Regions from separate parts of the Halomonas sp. GFAJ-1 genome, predicted to be linked through region 3. Evidence: predicted binding sites of a transcription regulator. Region 3 holds the regulator's gene; each other region holds the start of a gene.
The links. The regulator FNR, encoded in region 3, switches genes on or off when oxygen is low (the NO sensors DNR and NnrR bind a similar motif). The targets are predictions, from matches to a motif close to TTGATNTANATCAA.

Region 1 (5,867 bases), on a different contig from region 3:
TGACTTTGACCTCCTCACCGCCCTAAAGAGACGATGATTCCTGGTTGTCACCTTCCAGGTTCCTGCTTCGTAGCCCGTTGCCCTTGGTGATAGCACCTTAGGTCTTACACACGCTCCACAGGCTTAACGTCCCGTAGGCCCTACGGTAGCCTTTTCATGCTGACGGAGCTTGTCGGCCCCCGCCAGCATCGCCTTGCCGGATTGCAAAATATTGCAAGCGGCGTTTACATCGCGGTCAATGCCTTGGGTGCCGCAGCGTGGGCAGTCCCAGGTACGGACATTTAACGGCATCTTGTCGGTGATATGACCACAGTGAAAGCAGCGTTTCGAGCTGGGATACCACTTGTCGATCTGAACGAAATCGCGCCCGTACCGCTCGGCCTTGTACGCCAGTTGTTGTGTGAGCTGATGCCAGCCCACGTCGCTGATAGCCTTGGCCAGTGCGCGGTTCTTGACCATGTTCTTAATCTGCAAGCTCTCGGCAGCAATGACTTGGTTCTCGTAAATAAGCTGCGTAGAGAGTTTATGGGTGGCATCGCGTCGCTGATCCGCCAGCTTGGCATGTACCTTAGCGACCCGAAGCCTCGCCTTGGCGCGATTGTTAGAACCTTTCTGTTTGCGCGATAACCGGCGCTGCGCTCTTGCCAGCTTGCGTTCAGTGCGGCGCAGAAAGCGTGGATTGGGGATTTTATCGCCGTGGCTGGTGATAACGCGGTGGGTTAGCCCCAGGTCAATGCCCACCATCTTCGGTGTCACCGGCAGCGGCGTTACCGCTTCTTCGACCAAAAAGCTGACATGATAACGGCCAGCCGTGTCACAGCTCACCGTGATGCTGCTCGGTGTGCCGGTAAAACAGCGACTCCAGCGGATGTTAAGTGGAGCGCTGTGCTTGGCCAGCCACAGCCTGCCATCGCGCCAGCGAAAGCCGTTGGCCATGTAGGTGGCTGACTGCTTGCGCTGTTTTTTCTTGAAGGTGGGATACCGCGCCTGGCCTTTGAAGAAGTTACTAAACGCCCGATCCAAATGCCGGAGTGACTGTTGCAAACAGACGTTGGACACCTCAGCCAGAAACGCAGTGTCCGGCTGTTTCTTGAGGGTAGTGAGTGCTTTGGCCGTGGCGGTGTAACCCATGCGCTCCTGATGCTCAAACCAAGCATTGGTGCGCTGGCGCAGGAAATGGTTGTAGACGTACCGCACACAGCCAAACGTCCGAGCAAGCTGGTCGGCCTGCTCAGGTGTGGGGTAGAACCGATAACGATAGGCGCGGTGTACGGTATTCATTCCCAAAATCTAGCGCGGTAAAAATAGTCTGTCAATCAAGAGGCGCTGTGCGCCTCGTGCTATCCTTCCTCGCACTAGAAGATACGAGGTTTGACGCGCAAATTGATCAATAGATACGCGAAGCCCGTTTTTACCTGCTTTTTGAAACGCTGGGCATACGCAACACGTAAACTAGCAGCGTTCATGGCAGAGAATCCCCAGTGGTAAGCACTTATTATGGTAAAAGCACTATACCAGGGCATTAACACACCTGTTTTCAACGCATATTAACTTAAGATGAAAAGACGAAAAGACGAAAAACAAAAAAGCCGACCCAAATGGGCCGGCAACAGGAAGCTTACTGATAACAGTAAGCCCCCTCCCCTGACGATGGTAACAACCGATTGCGCTAAGGCTTTTTTCGCTCATCCTTACGAAGATGATCGCGAATAACAAAGCCTGCCCAGCCGATCATAAAAGCGATCACTAACGCGATAGTGACTAAGCTAAAAATAACAGTATCATCCCAGTACATGGCTTCCCCTCCCGCCGTGATGTATGACTTCATCATACTGGGTAAGCGTTAGGGGAAACTGACCTAGATCAAGCTTTACAAGTAGCCAAAACCGGGCCGGTAAAGAACTTGATACATGTCATTTTTTAGGATGCTCATCGCTTATTATCGAGGCAGTCGTATTCGTGGAGGGGGCTTTTAAGTTGCAAACTGAACGTCATACACTCACAACACTTTGCGATCTTCTACCTTGCTATGCTCTGTTCCGGGAGGAAGCGGATGTCCTTTAGCCAGTTCAGCCCGGGTCGCTTCTCTTACGTCTAACACGGTTACTTGGTAGCGAAGGGTATGACCTGCTAAGGGGTGGTTGGTATCCACCGTGACGCGGTCACCGTCAATACTCAGCACAGTTACAATTTGCGGGCCTGCCTCTCCTTCGGTTTGAAAGCGACTGCCAGGCGCAAGCTCAGCGCTACCAAAAGACGCTCGGCTCACCTCTTGCACCAAATCTTCATTGCGCAGCCCGTAAGCCTCAGCGGGGGCTAATGTCACGCGAAGCTCTGTGCCTGCCTCTTTTCCCTCTAGCACGCGTTCTAAACCGGGTAAGATATTATTATGGCCGTGCAAGTACTCCAGCGGCTGACTGCGCGCCTGGGAGTCATCCAACACGTGGGTACTACCATCGTGAAGTACGTCGCTAAGTACATAGTGTAAGGTCACTACCTGATGTGCCGTAATCGACATGGAAAACTCCTCTCCGGTAAGCTGTCGGCGTTGTCATGGATGTTTGGCCTAGTCTATCACTGACCGTTTTTATAGCGGGCCTTTTTACAGCAGGCCTTTGCCCCGATTTTCTTGGAGTTTATGTAACATGCCCACCCCCACGCCCCAGCGCAGTTGGCTTGCTGCGCTTGCTATATATTTGCGTGCGCCTGTCATTACCATGCTGTTTTTGGGCTTTTCTGCTGGCCTGCCTTTTCTGCTGGTTTTCTCCACCCTTTCAGCGTGGCTGCGAAGCGACGGCGTCGAAGTAGCCGCCATCGGCTTTTTTGCCTGGATTGGCATGCTCTACTCCATCAAGTTCTTTTGGGCACCGATTGTGGATCGCCTAGCGCTACCACTGCTGACCCGGACCTTTGGACAACGACGCGGCTGGATGCTGCTGGCCCAGGGGATGATTGCCGCCGGGCTGATTGGCTTGGCGGGCTTAAGCCCCGTGGGCAACCTGGGCTGGGTAGCGGCATTTGCCTTGCTGGTGGCGTTTGGCTCTGCAACGCAAGATATTGCCATCGACGCCTACCGGATCGAGTCTGCGGATGACGATATGCAGGCCGCCATGGCCTCTACCTATATTATTGGTTATCGCGCGGGCCTACTGGCGGCCGGTGCCGGGGCGCTCTACGTCGCCTCAGCAGTTTCCTGGAATGTCGCCTACCTCACCATGGCGGCGCTGGTGGGTATTGGCGTAATTACCGTGCTGATTCGCCCTGAGCCAAAGCGCGCCTCACTCTCAATTCAACTTATTCATGAGCCTAAAGTGCGGGCCTTTATCCGTGCCAGCCGCGGCAAACCCAAAATGCTGCGCCGCTTTGGTGCCTGGGCAATCGGCGCTATTGTTTGCCCGTTCACCGATTTTTTCCGGCGCTACGGTGTAAAAGCCCTGGGCATTTTAGTGTTTATTGCAATGTTTAGAATTAGCGATTTGGCCATGGCGTCCATGGCTAACCCGCTGTACATCGATTTAGGCTTTTCCCTGGCGACCATCGCTAATGTGACTAACGTATTTGGCATCGCCATGAGCATCACTGGGGGTATTCTTGGCGGGCTGCTGGTAGCGCGCTATGGCATTGGGCCGCTGCTGGTCTTCGGCGCTGCGGTCGCTACCCTCACAAACCTACTGTTCGCGGCGCTAGCACTTGCTGGTCAGCAACTGCCGATGCTGGTCATGGCCATTGTCGGGGATAACTTGGCTAACGGCTTGGCGAGCGCGGTGTTTATCGCGTTTCTCTCAAGCCTTACCTCGCGCGCGTATACCGCCACTCAGTACGCCCTGTTCTCATCGCTAATGACGCTACCCGGCAAGTTTCTCAGCGGTTTTGGTGGATTAGTCGTCACCGCTCAGGGATACGCCACGTTCTTTGTAGTGGCTACCCTGCTCGGCCTACCCGCGATCGCTTTAGCCATCTGGATAAGCCGAGACAAGCAATTGGTACCCGCTCCCCTGGTAAAAGCAGGCTAACGGGCGGCTAGCGGTGATTATTCAGCCACTCCAGAGCGCCTGGGGTGGTGCGCCACTGGTCACGCATTAGCGTGCGGTATTGCCATGCTTCTGCCCGGGAGCCAGGGTCAACCTGGCCATCGGCGTAAGGCAAGGAGGGCCGAGGGCTTTCGGCACAAATCAGCTCCAGGGCGTGGCGGTTATGGCCAACCACCTCGGTTAGCGCTGCTTCGGCGGCATCGTGTTTTTCAAGGCGGTAAAGTGCCAAGGTACGCCCCATCAGTAACCCTAACACGAGCGAGCCGTCGTCTTTATGGGGCTCCTCGGTAAGCGCCAGTGCTTCTTCGTTGCGGTCATCCCGCAGCAGTTGGTCAAGCACCAGCTCTTTTAGGCCCAGGCTATCTTCTTGATCTATTGCGAGCAGCTCTTCGGCTAGCTCGCGGGAGTGCTGGCGCGCGCCGCGCTCCATACCCACCACTAGCGCCAGCCCTGTTCGTAGCAGCATGGCGTTATCCGCATCATCCCAGCACAAGCTACCGTCACCCGCAGCACGTGCCTGCTCCAGCCAGCGAGAAAGGCGAAGCGCCAGCGGCGCCAGCAAGCTTGGCGCCATCCACGGCAGGCTGCCAAAGCGACTGGTGAGCGCAAGGGTTACGTCTTGCACCACCTGAGGGGCATCCAACCACTCTGGATGGGCACAAAGCGCCGACATCCACTCGATGGCATTGCCCCAGGGGTCGTCCCGAAACCCTAACGCTACATCTTCATCCACCAACACCTGAAACTGCTCGTGCCAAGCGGCAAACAGCGACTCTTCTCGTGCGGTGGTGGTGTAGAGCAGCCTACCGGTTTCGCCATCTTGTTCAAAAGAGAGCTTAGGGGCAGTGGGCAGCGCGGCCAAGAGCGCCTGCAACGACACCAGCGGTGTTGCCATGTCCTCTTCAGCGCTAAGCAGCTGGTCGGCCAGCGTTGCGCCAGGGTTTTCAGCCAATGCGGCAAGAAAATCGAGCTGTTCTTCATCCAAATCGCCCTGACGCACCAAACGACGATACCAAAAATCAGCGCGCTCTTTGGCTTCACTCTCGTGCCCTTCATGCAGCAGCAGCATCGCTTCGATGTAGGCAAGCGTGGGGGAATCCGGCAGCGCCTGCTGGGCTTTCACAAAGGCACCACGGGCGCTATCCAGGTCGTCATTGTCCAAGTGCATGAGGCAGAGCCGTTCAAGGGCCACGCCGCGTAAAAACAGCGGCCCGCGCTCCATTACCTCGTCAAGCAGGTCGGCACGCTTGCGGGTAAAGCCCCGCTCTTGATAGATATCCAAGAGGATTTCAAAGGCAGGCTCTGCCTGTTCCGGCAGCCGCGACCAGTCGCTGCCATCAAACAGCGACTCAAGAATCTGCATTGAACGTCCGGTTTGGCCACTCTCGGCAGCAATGAGCCCCGCTTCTAGAAGCGCCTGGGGAGGCGCCTGCTGGCTCTCAAGCGCCGCTTTTAGCGTTGCTCCTTTCCACTCGCGAAGTGACAGCATCCACATCATCTGTTCGGGGATATCTGTTGGGAACTCAACGCGATAGCAGCACTGCTTATACTTGCGACCGGAATCGCACCAGCAGGGCTCGTTACGGCCAGGGGTGGCCAAGGGTTCACTGGCAAAATCCAACCGCTCTAACGGTGTTTGTGACCATAAAATGGGCGCTAACGCCTGAGCGGTGGCGACATTACCATTAAATGCCTCAGCGCCTTTGCCACGTACCCAGGTCATAAAATCGGGGTAGTGCTCCTGCTGCCTGATTGCCGAGAGTGCCCCAGAGGCAAATCCCAGCAGTTGATCGACCCATACCGCCAGCATTGCCGTCTCCACTGTCTTCAAGACTA
Region 2 (5,867 bases), on a different contig from region 3:
AAATCATGCGTGGCCTGGTAGGCCAGTTTTGCTTCCTGCTTTTTCTCGTGCGTAATGTCCTGGTGGATGCCGATGTAGTGCGTGCATTTGCCCCCAGGGTCGAAGACGGGGCTAACGACAAGATGGTTCCAGAAGGGCTGCCCATTTTTACGGTAATGGAGCAGGGTAATACTGATATCGCGCTTTTCGCGCATCGCGTCTCGTATGGCTTCAGTCGCTTCGGGCCCGGTATCAGGGCCGCGTAGAAAACGGCTATTGTTGCCGATAACCTCGTCAGGTGTGTAGCCGGTAATACGATAGAAAGCGGGATTAGCGAAGACGATAGGCATGCCGTTTTGCTGCGCATCCACCATGATAATGCCGCTGGGGCTAGCTTCCATGCCTCTTTTTAGCAGTCTTAGTTCATCGGTTTGCTTATTTCGGGTAGTAACGTCTCTGCATACGCCATAAACACCTACAATAATGTCATCAATAATCACTGGGAAATTAGTGATTTCCAGCGAGTAGTAGTGCCCATTGGCATGCCTTCCCAGGGTTTCGTAGGTGATGGCCTCGCCACGGCAAGCGGTGTTAAACGCTTGTTGGGTTGATTCGCGAAAATTGGGCGCGATGAATTGGCTAAAGTGTAAGCCGATAAGCTCGGATGTAGCGTAGCCCGTAATGCGCTCAAGCGCGGTATTACAACGTTGAAAATGACCCTCAAGGTTGAATTCATACACACCGTCAGGGTGGTTAACAAACAGTGAGCGGTGCCATTCTGATTGCATGCGGTGCTGCTGTTTATCGCGGTGGCGCAGTAACACAAGGGCCGCGAGACTGGCGCTGTGGGCAAGATGGTTCTGCTCTTCTTGCGTGGGTGAGGCAGGGTGCCTGTAATAAGTGGCGAAGGTGCCGAGTAACTCCCCCTGAGTCGAGAGAATAGGCACTGACCAGCAGGCTCGAAGCCCCTCTGCTAAGGCTACTTCCTTAAAGGCTGTCCAGTGGGGTTCTAGGTCAATATCTTCAGTCACCACTAGCTGTTTTTCAAAAGCAGCTCTTCCGCATGTCCCCACCGCTGGACCAATCATAAGCGCTTGCATGTGGGCAGTGTAGGCGGGTGAGAAGTGGCGGTTAGCAACCAAACTTAAGGTATTGTTAGCCGGGTCAAAGCGCATGATAGAAACCAGCGCTTGGGGCAGCATACGTTCTGCCCATTCGGCTACAGCTGCCAATGTTTTAGTAAGAGGAGCGCCCGCAGCGGCGAGATCGTGGATTTCCTGTTGAGCTTCGAGTAAGGGATATTCGTGGTACATAAAATGCCCCGGGTATTTAAAATCTAATGATTTTCATTGTTATAGATGCTGGCTGCGGAAACCACGATTAGCATCATGTAATTAAGCCTAAAGAATGGCAATCAAAAAAGGTTAATAATGTTTAATTTAGTTGCTTTGGACGAATTGTTGATGGCGTTTTTCCTTGTTTTAAGAATGAGATAATTAATCATCAAGGAGTATTAAAAGGAGTTGGGCGAGGTGAGAGCATGCCCCAAAGCTACCTAGCCCTAAAAAACTTGTTTCGTCATACTGCCTCAGAACGCTAATTTTTAATATGTGGCAGGTAGTTATGGAGCGCTATGGCAACGCTATAAAAGGCTTATCGGTACGCGAAAATCGTGAGACGCACGCCGATATATTGACCAAGCTCATGATCGGCCGCTGTGTCGCCATCCTTGGGTTCCAGAATAAAAGAGCGAATTAAGACACTCGCCTGCTGGGTACTGGCAATATTGAAGCGGCGACCGCCATTAGGGGCGGCTAGCGCATTTAAAAACTATAAGATGTATTTTTGATGCTTGTCATAGTTTTCGATGGTTGCGAGGCGCACAATGATATTTCCAAGTAAATTAGTCGTGATTATGCCATGCCAACGACCGCCTCATCCCAGCCCGCCTCCACGCTTAAGCATCTGCCATTTGTGCGCCTAGCTTTTAGGCCTTTCTTCCTACTGGCTGCGCTGTTCAGCGTGGCATCGATGTTGGTGTGGTTAGCGTTCTGGCACGGCAATACCCTTTTGCGCCCCTATGGCGGCCTAATTTTTTGGCATCAGCATGAAATGTTATTCGGCTTTGCGGCGGCGGTGGTTGCGGGGTTTTTACTAACGGCGGTGCGCAACTGGACTGGATTGCCAAGCTTAAGCGGCGGGCCGCTGTTGGCGCTAGTAGGGTTATGGCTGTTAGGGCGGCTGCTAATGGCCTTTCCCATGGCGTTGCCGGGCTGGCTAGTACTGATGGTCGACCTTGCGTTTCTGCCGGTGGTTGCCATCGTGATGGCGAAATTAGTGATCACCGCGAAGCGTTGGCGCAATTTGATCTTCATCCCTGTGCTGGCGCTATTTGCGATGGCTAATCTGGCGATGCACTTGGGGTTGATGAATGGCAATGCCGAGTTGATTCGCCAAGCGGCCTACTTAGCTGTGCTGTTGATCACGCTTTTAATGACCGTCGTAGGCGGGCGGGTGATTGCTATGTTTACCGCCAACCGTTTAGGGCGGCCCAAGCCAGCGCCGATTCCCGTACTGGAAGGTGTTACGCTGGCGAGTACGGCGGGCGTCGTATTATTGCAGTTGGCCATCATGCTGGGCGTTGCCGTTCCTACGATGTTAATGGGTGGGGCGATGGTTTTAGCGGCATTGGCCAACACACTTCGCATGGCACGCTGGGGTGGGCTGCACAGCTGGCGCGAACCATTGCTATGGGGGTTGCATGGCAGCTACGCCTTCATTCCTTTAGGCCTCGTCATGTGGGTATTAGCGCTTATGAGGCTAATGCGCACTGAGCTTGCAATTCACGCGCTAAGTATTGGGAGAATGGGCGTTATGATGTTAGCGATGATGGCTCGGGTGTCACTAGGCCACACCGGTCGACCAATACGCGCCCTGCCGGGAATCGGCGTAGCGCTGGGGCTGATGTTAATAGCAGCCGTCATGCGTTCAGCCATGTTGGCGCTATTTCCCCAGATCACCCACTGGGCCTACACGCTAAGCATCATCTTCTGGTGCTTGGCCTACGTTATATTTCTCGTGCACTACACGTTGCCATTAATGCAGGCGCGCGTCGACGGGCAGGAGGTTAGAGAGTGCTAAGCACTGACGGTAGGAATGCGCATAAGTTGCGCCAGCTGAGGTTGTTGATTGCCCAACAAGTCAGCCAGTGTGTAGCTATCTAGTTCGTCTAGAAATGCGGACAACGCATCCTTAAGAATCGATTGAAGTCGACAGGCTGGCGTGATGGTGCAGGCGTTATCACTATGAAAACACTCCACTAACGCCATGTCATGCTCCATCTCCCGTACCAGCTCGCCTAACACAATGGTTGCGGGGTCGCGGGTCAGCAGTAAGCCGCCATTCTTGCCGCGAATAGCGGTAACGTATTGTTTCTGGCTAAGTGCCTGAACGATTTTCATCAAATGATTGCGCGATATATTAAAGGTCTCGGCAATCTCATGAATAGTAGAGCGCTCCTCTCCCTTGGCAGCAAGAAAGATCAATACGCGTATCGAATAATCAGTGAATCGGGTGAGATGCATGGAGTTGGCGTTGCTCCGTGGGTAATCAAGCTATAAGTCAGCCAGTCATAAAAAGCATGTTGTATGAATGTTCAGTAGGTTGCAATGAGAACATGGGTGAGTATGACTGATCTCGTCGATATTACAGTGCATGCCTGAGTGTTTGAGTCGCCTATTTGTTGCCGCTCTTTGACTCAGGTCATGGTTGAGTAACTGGCAAGCATCGAGAGCAGGTGAGGGTAAGTGCAGGGGGGCTTTTAAAACGTATACTGTATGAATATTAACCAGCGTTTGCTGCGTTCACTTCTAGAGACCTTTTTTAAAGATCTTTTTTCAAGGACCCTTTTCAGAGACCTTTTCCTATTATGCTAGATGAGCAGTTGTTCAACCGCCCCCTGGTAGAAAAGTATGACCGGCCGGGTCCCCGCTACACCTCCTATCCTACCGCTCCGCAGTTTCATGCGGCGTTTGCTGAGGACGACTACCGTAGCGCTGCCCAGCGCAGTAATCAGGCTGAAGAACCAAAGCCACTATCGGTTTACGTGCATATCCCGTTCTGCAAAAGCCTGTGCTACTACTGCGCCTGCAACAAGATCATCACCCACAACACCGAGCGTGCGGCTGAGTATCTCCAGTGGCTAAAACAGGAGATTCGCGTTCAGGGGGCACTATTCGATAGCACCCGGCGGATGACCCAGCTACACCTGGGAGGCGGCACACCAACCTACCTGAGTAACGCCCAGCTAGGCGAGCTAATGGCTGCGCTGGACGAAGCCTTCCATTTTGCGGCACCTGCAGAGCGAGAATTCTCGCTAGAGGTAGACCCGCGCACCGTAACCCCAGCGCAGGTGTATGAACTGTACGCGCTGGGGTTCAATCGGTTGAGCTTTGGCGTGCAGGATTTTGATCACGAGGTGCAGCAAGCGGTGAATCGCGTTCAAAGCGAAGAGCAGGTGGTCTTGCTGGTTCAAGCGGCTCGCGATGCCGGCTTTGAATCGGTCAGTGTGGACTTAATCTACGGCCTACCGCTGCAGACGGTAGCGAGTTTCGATACCACCCTGGCCAAAATTATTGACCTGAAACCGGACCGCATTGCCGCATACAGCTACGCCCATCTACCCGACCTGTTCAAGGCTCAGCGGTTGATTCGCCCTGAGGATATGCCGCCGCCAGAGCGGAAGATAGAGCTGCTTGAGCTCACGATCAATCGCCTGACCGCCGCCGGTTACGTTTACATTGGTATGGATCACTTCGCCCTGCCAGATGACGAGCTGAGCCTCGCCCGTGAAAACGGCACGCTGCAGCGCAACTTCCAGGGCTACTCCACCCATGCTGACTGCGACATGATCGGGTTGGGCACTACCTCCATCGGCAAGGTGGGCGACACCTACAGTCAGAACGTCAAGGAGACAGCACAGTACCAGCACCGCATGGAGGAGGGGCGTTTACCTGTCTTTCGTGGCTATCAGCTCAGCGATGATGACCGCCTGCGCCGCGATGTCATTAATACCCTGATGTGTCATGGGCGTCTTGAGTTTGCTGCTATTGAGGCCCGCCACGGGATCGAGTTTCGCAGCTACTTTGCCCGTGCTCTAGCGAGCCTGGAAGAGATGGCTGTTGACGGCTTGATCGCCCTTCGCGACGATGCAATCGAAGTGCTGCCTTCGGGTCGGTTAATGATCCGTAACCTGGCCATGGCGTTTGATGCCTACCTAACGCCGAAGGAAAATCGCTACTCGCGGACCGTATGATTTCCAAGGCTACTCCGCATCTATTTCTTAATATGAACATGGAGGAGTTGCTCTTCGCTATTCGCGACTAAGCTTGAATCAAAGGGGGTGTTCCTGTTCGTAGCGACTTATCTGTCAGTCACCTTATGCAAACGATTGGGATGGAGTGCGTTAACCGCCTTGATAACCTGCTAGATGTGGATAAACGGATGAATCTCCAAGCCTGTATTGGTGAGCTCTCACCCTGATTCGTAAAATAACTGCAGCCCCCTGAGTGCAGAACGTGCATTTGCCCGCCGCTATCCCAGCCAAAAACGAATTTTTTGTGCGTGTATTTTGAGCATTGCAGCTACTTCCAACACAAGCTGGCGCGGTCTAGCTAGGCTTTAGCCTTGGCTGGCTTCGCGCTAGCCGTACACCTCATGGCAGGCTGAGCGTTGCTACTGGAATAATAGAGCATGACGGTTCGCATTATATAACAAAATGAGCTATCGTTATTCCTGTTAATGCCGAAGCCCGTAGGAACGCATAATGCTCAACGCTACTTCCCGATGCTTCCCGATACCGCCCGGCTGTTTACGGGGCACTACTATAC
Region 3 (5,867 bases):
GTCACGTGCCCCTGTGCGCTGGCCCTGGCGACCCCTACTGCCTTAACGGCTGGCCATGGTCAGCTGCGCAAACGCGGAGTACTAATCACCCGCGCCGATGCCATGGAGTCGCTCTCGAACGTTACTCGGGTTATTTTCGACAAAACAGGCACGCTGACCCGGGGCGAAATGCACCTCACGCAAACAACTCCGCTTACTGGCCTTTCCGCTGAGCTGCCCGAACTCAGCGCTGAGCGAGCCAGGGCGATTGCCGCAGCGTTGGAAGCCCACTCAGAGCACCCTATCGCTCGGGCATTCCGCCCTTTCCGCGATGCTACGCTGCAGGCTCATCACGTACAAAGCCATACCGGCTCTGGGTTAGAAGGCACGCTAAACGGTTCTACTTGGCGCCTAGGGAAACCGGACTTTGCCTGTAAAACGGCTATTGCACCGCCCGGCCCCGGGCAGTGGCTGCTGCTGAGCGAAAATAGCGAGCCGCGCGCATGGTTTAAACTGCATGACGGCATTCGTGATGATGCAGCCCAAACGGTGGCCGCCCTCCAGGCCCGAGGGTTAACGGTTGAACTTCTTTCTGGGGATACCCAAGAGGCGGTTGAGAGCCTCGCCCAGCAGCTCAATATCACCACCTGGCATGCGGGCAGGTCACCCGAAGGAAAACTTGAGCGACTACGCGAGCTACAAGCCCAAGGCGAGTGTGTCGTAATGATTGGCGACGGCATCAACGACGTGCCCGTCTTAGCGGGTGCTGACGTGGCGATTGCCATGAACGGCGCCACGGATTTAGCCCGCACGCGCGCCGATGCGGTACTTCTCAGTCCCCGTTTGATGCGGATATATGACGCTATCGAGATTTCCGGAGCCACGCGCAAGATCATGCGACAAAATATGCTGTGGTCAGTCTGCTACAACTTCTCAGCACTGCCACTGGCCGCCATGGGCCTTATACCACCATGGCTTGCCGCTATTGGCATGTCGCTTAGCTCTCTGGTAGTGGTGGGTAATGCGCTGCGCCTGTCACGCTGGCGCACCCAATCGGCTCCACTGATAGCGACTACCCATCCGGTGAACGCATGACAATTCTTTATTTGCTAATCCCTCTATCACTTATCTTGCTCGGCCTCGCCGTCTGGGCGTTTTTTTGGGCGGTTAAGCACGACCAGTTTGATGATCTTGAAGGGCCCGCCTACCGCGTTCTGTTCGATGACGATGAGAATGACTTAACCAAGGAGCAGCGCGACGAGCGTAAATTAGCGTCTCGCAAACAGGCTAAGCCAAACGACTCAGAACCGCCGTCATGAACCCAACAGGCTTAGATTTACCACCGGTCATGGCGGCTTTTGTATTTGGTTTAATGGGGGGTGCTCACTGTATCGGCATGTGTGGCGGCATTATGAGCGCACTGACCTTTGCTGTACCGCCAAGCATGCGCCACCCCGCCCGTATGGGTGGCCTTTTACTAAGCTATAACGCTGGCCGCATTCTGAGCTACATGGTCGCAGGCGCCCTAGTGGCGGCGCTGGGTACGCTTATTTCGCTTTCTCCCACCGCCCGCATTATGCTGCAAGCCTTTGCCGCGCTCATGCTGATTTTAATGGCGCTGTATATTGCCAACTGGTGGAAGGGTCTGCTTAAGGTCGAAGCCATTGGGCGACACCTATGGCGCTATATAGAGCCGCTAGGGCGGCGTTTGATGCCCGTTGTGCACCTTCCCCAGGCATTCACCCTTGGCGCGCTATGGGGCTGGCTACCCTGCGGCCTTGTCTACTCCATGCTGGCCTGGAGCCTCGCTATCGCCGACCCACTCCAAGGTGCACTGCTGATGGGCGCCTTTGGTTTAGGCACCCTACCAGCGCTGCTGGCCACCGGCTTGGCTGCCCAGCAGCTTAGCCAGCTAATACGCCATCCGGCCACTCGTAGCATCGCTGCACTGACTATTATTGGTTTTGCGGTATGGCAGCTATGGGCGCTGATGGGTCATGGCGCCCATTAACACCCTGACGCGTATACCTTGATGCAGCTCAACGCTTTCATGGTTTGCTTGTTCTAGCATTTAGCAGCGTTTAAGCCTGTTTTTCTCGGCATTAACACCTGTGATCCCCTATTGCTTTTGATCTTGCTATTCAAGCTTGGTGCAAGCCTTGCTTTTAAACCCTGGAGCGCCTTCCATGCCTGCACATGCCACTGCTGCCGTTTCACACCCTACACTTGCAGCGCCTCCGGCCACAGCCTGGGATGAAGCGCTGCTTCGCCGCTATGACAAAAGCGGCCCCCGTTACACTTCTTACCCAACCGCGCTCGCTTTCAATGAGCAGTTCACCGCAGATGATTTTACCCAGGCGCTTGAGCGTAGCAATCAGAGCCAAAGACCGCTATCGCTCTATGTGCACGTGCCTTTTTGCCGCAAAATTTGCTTTTACTGTGCCTGCAATAAGATTGCTACCAAAAACACCCAGCTGGCAGAGCCATATCTCTCTAGACTCGACCGTGAAATGGTTCTAACCGCCCGCCACCTAGATACTCAGCGGCCAGTACAACAGTTGCACTGGGGTGGTGGTACACCGACGTTTCTCTCGCTTGCACAAATGAGCGACCTGATTGACCGTTTAGACGCTCGCTTTGGTTTATCCATGTCGCCTGATCGTGATTACGCTATTGAAATTGACCCACGGGAAGCCGATGTATTTACCCTACGCCACTTACAGTCACTTGGGTTTAACCGGCTGAGCCTTGGCGTACAGGATTTAAACCCACAGGTACAAAAAGCGATTAATCGTGTGCAGCCGCGAGTGCTCACCGAAACATTAATGGATGAAGCTCATCGTCTAAGTTTTCGCTCACTTAATCTCGATTTGATCTATGGCCTGCCCTTTCAAACCGAGCAGAGCTTTGCCGACACACTGCAGCAGGTTATTGAGCTAAACCCAGCACGGCTATCAGTGTTTAACTATGCCCATATGCCCACTCGTTTTGCGCCTCAGCGACGTATTAATGAGGAAGACTTACCAAGTGCCGATGAGAAACTCGCTATTTTGCATACGACTATTGAGATGCTTACCAGCGCAGGCTATGTACACATTGGTATGGATCATTTTGCCCGACCGGATGATAGCTTGGCGGTTGCCCAGCGCAACGGCTCACTTCAGCGTAATTTCCAAGGTTACTCCAGCCATGCTCAGTGTGATCTGATAGGGCTAGGCGTCTCAGCCATTTCTCGCGTGGATGACGTTTATGCGCAAAACCCAACCTCTCTTGAACACTTTGAAGCAGCACTAGATCAAGGTAGGCTAGCAACAGCAAAAGGTTTAAGATTAAATCAGGACGACCTAATACGGCGAGACGTTATTGAACGCTTAATGTGTGATATGCGAATTGATCTAGCAGCAGTAGGCCAGCGCTGGGGAATTGATGCTGCTGACTACTTTTCTCCCGTTCTTGAGCAGCTTCACGCGGCAGAACAGGACGGCTTGCTGATACGTGACGGCCTCTCTTTGAGCGCCACACCCACAGGCCGACTGCTTATTCGTCATCTTGCCATGGCCTTCGATGCTTATTTATCCGGCCAGTCGTCTCAGCGTTATTCAAAAATTATGTGACCCTATTGAGGCGCTCTTGCCTGGCGCCTATCATGGCAAATGATAAACGGAGAATTACATGCCTCACCAAGCCAGCCCCCGACGTTCACTGCTGCAAGAAGCACGCTGTCAAACCTGCAGCCTTAGTTCGTTGTGCCTACCGCTGGCCCTTGAGCTTGAGGACATGGGGCAGTTTGACGCTATTATCCGCCGCCGGGCACCGCTTAAAAAAGGTGAGCCGCTGTTTCGCCAGGGAGACCCGTTTACCAGTGTGTATGCCGTTCGCTCGGGTAGCCTTAAACAGGTCACCAGCGAAGGGAATGGCAACGACCAGCTTACCAACTTCTACCTGCCCAGCGAGCTGGTGGGGTTAGACGGCATTGATGAAAACTATTACCCCGGCAGCGTTATTGCCTTGGAAACCACGACCGTTTGTGAAATCCCTTTCGACCGCTTGGACACGCTCTCTGAAGAGCTTCCCGAACTACGGGGACAGCTCTACCGGAGCATGAGTAAAGAGCTGAAAGATGACCGCCGCATGATGCGCCTGCTATCACGCAAAACCGCCGACCAGCGACTCGCTAGCTTTTTAATCACGCTCTCAGACCGCTTTCGTCGGCGTGGTTACTCCCCCTACAGCTTCCGGCTCTCTATGTCCCGGGCGGATATGGGAAATTACTTGGGCCTCGCGGTAGAAACCGTCAGCCGCATTCTTAGCCGTTTCCAGCAACAAGCCGTGGTAGCCGTGTCAGGGCGTGAAATTAATATCCTCGACATGCAGCGGTTAATTATCTTGGCCGAAGAGGACGAGCAGACCGCTACCCCACGTTAAATGCTTGAATGCGCCCGGCCATCAGTGCTGCTTGTTTGCTTTCAAGGTTTGCAAAATCAAATAGCTGGCGGTCGGCAAGCTGGGAGGGGGCCACATTCGTCACCGCTTTAAACATGCTTTCCAGCCGCCCAGGATGCTTCTTATCCCACTCTGCCAGCATATCTTTAACGACCTGACGCTGGAGGTTGGGCTGCGAACCACACAGATTACAGGGAATGATGGGGAACTCCATTAGCCGGGAGAACTCGGCAATATCCGCCTCTTTGCAGTAAGCAAGCGGACGAATGACGATATTTTTACCATCATCAGATAGCAGCTTAGGCGGCATAGCTTTTAAAGTCCCGCCAAAAAACATATTTAAAAACAGCGTTTCTAAAATATCTTCCCGGTGATGACCCAAAGCAATTTTGGTAGCGCCAATCTCTTCAGCAAATCCATACAGCGACCCTCTACGCAGTCGCGAACAGAGTGCACACGTGGTCTTTCCTTCTGGTGTTTTCTCTTTCACCACCGAGTAGGTGTCCCGCTCTAGAATATGGTACTCCACCCCCTGCTTATCCAAATACTGCGGCAGGATGTGCTCTGGAAAACCCGGTTGCTTCTGATCCATATTCACCGCCACCAGTGAGAAGTTAACCGGGGCGTTGCGCTGCAAGTTGCGCAAAATCTCAAGCATGGTGTAGCTATCTTTGCCACCCGATAGGCACACCATCACCCGGTCGCCTTCGCCAATCATCTGATAATCGATGATTGCGTTACCCACCTCGCGACGCAGGCGTTTTTGCAACTTGTTGAATTCACGCTTCTGTTTTGCGTCTTGGGTGTCGGGTAGGGATTGCTGGCTGGCCGCTTGGGCGGCATCGATGGTCGCCGGGTCAAAATAATCAAGAGATTGCATGGTATAGGCACTGCCGCTGGTAGAAAAAGCAGCGGCCATTCTAACAATACTCGACAGCTCCACCCAACAGAAACCCAGCGGGTTTAAGCCACCTGGGCAGTCTCACGCTGCAAACGGATATACAGCAGCGCACTCGCAGCAGCTTCACTTAGCACCCCGTGGCTGTTCATTGCGGGCAGTTGCCATCGCTCTAGCGCCTCGCCCAAGTCGTTGCCGATATCTACCTGGGGGTGTAAACGTCGCAGCTGGCGATGATGAAGCTTGGCGACATCCACCTGCGCATTGGGCAAACCGAAGCCAAGCGCCTCCTTGAACTGCATATTTAGCTGATCAAGAGAGCGGTCTATTTGCCAGCCTATTAAGGGCCGGTTGCCAATAAACTCAGCCAGTGCCCCGAGATTCTCTGCATTGGGCGATAAAGCGACGGTCGTACCATAAACGTGTTGATGGCGCCTAAGCGTAGCGGCATTTGCGCTACGGGTGTTCGCTATCGTGGCAACCCAGGCTCTGCTGGTTTGAACATGGCGCTGGCTCAGCACCACTGCTGCCACACTAATCACCGGGT

Region 1: the regulator FNR is predicted to act here: its motif matches at 1,854-1,867, upstream of ccoM (cytochrome c oxidase subunit CcoM).
Region 2: the regulator FNR is predicted to act here: its motif matches at 3,732-3,745, upstream of hemN (oxygen-independent coproporphyrinogen III oxidase).

What each region holds. Positions count from the first base shown of each region.
Region 1 covers NZ_AHBC01000038.1:125,583-131,449, reverse strand. The annotation lists gene MOY_RS10510 (RNA-guided endonuclease InsQ/TnpB family protein) at 124-1,281, opposite strand; gene ccoM (cytochrome c oxidase subunit CcoM) at 1,670-1,795, opposite strand; gene MOY_RS10505 (FKBP-type peptidyl-prolyl cis-trans isomerase) at 2,000-2,518, opposite strand; gene MOY_RS10500 (AmpG family muropeptide MFS transporter) at 2,646-4,013, shown strand; gene MOY_RS10495 (SEC-C domain-containing protein) at 4,021-5,841, opposite strand.
Region 2 covers NZ_AHBC01000025.1:37,006-42,872, reverse strand. The annotation lists gene MOY_RS06730 (sensor domain-containing diguanylate cyclase) at 1-1,292, opposite strand, end outside; gene MOY_RS06725 (NnrS family protein) at 1,900-3,120, shown strand; gene MOY_RS06720 (Rrf2 family transcriptional regulator) at 3,117-3,563, opposite strand; gene hemN (oxygen-independent coproporphyrinogen III oxidase) at 3,908-5,293, shown strand; gene MOY_RS16895 (hypothetical protein) at 5,779-5,867, shown strand, end outside.
Region 3 covers NZ_AHBC01000005.1:21,204-27,070, reverse strand. The annotation lists gene MOY_RS01915 (heavy metal translocating P-type ATPase) at 1-1,074, shown strand, start outside; gene ccoS (cbb3-type cytochrome oxidase assembly protein CcoS) at 1,071-1,298, shown strand; gene MOY_RS01905 (sulfite exporter TauE/SafE family protein) at 1,295-1,990, shown strand; gene hemN (oxygen-independent coproporphyrinogen III oxidase) at 2,166-3,593, shown strand; gene fnr (fumarate/nitrate reduction transcriptional regulator Fnr) at 3,652-4,404, shown strand; gene ttcA (tRNA 2-thiocytidine(32) synthetase TtcA) at 4,391-5,302, opposite strand; gene MOY_RS01885 (DNA polymerase III subunit epsilon) at 5,386-5,867, opposite strand, start outside.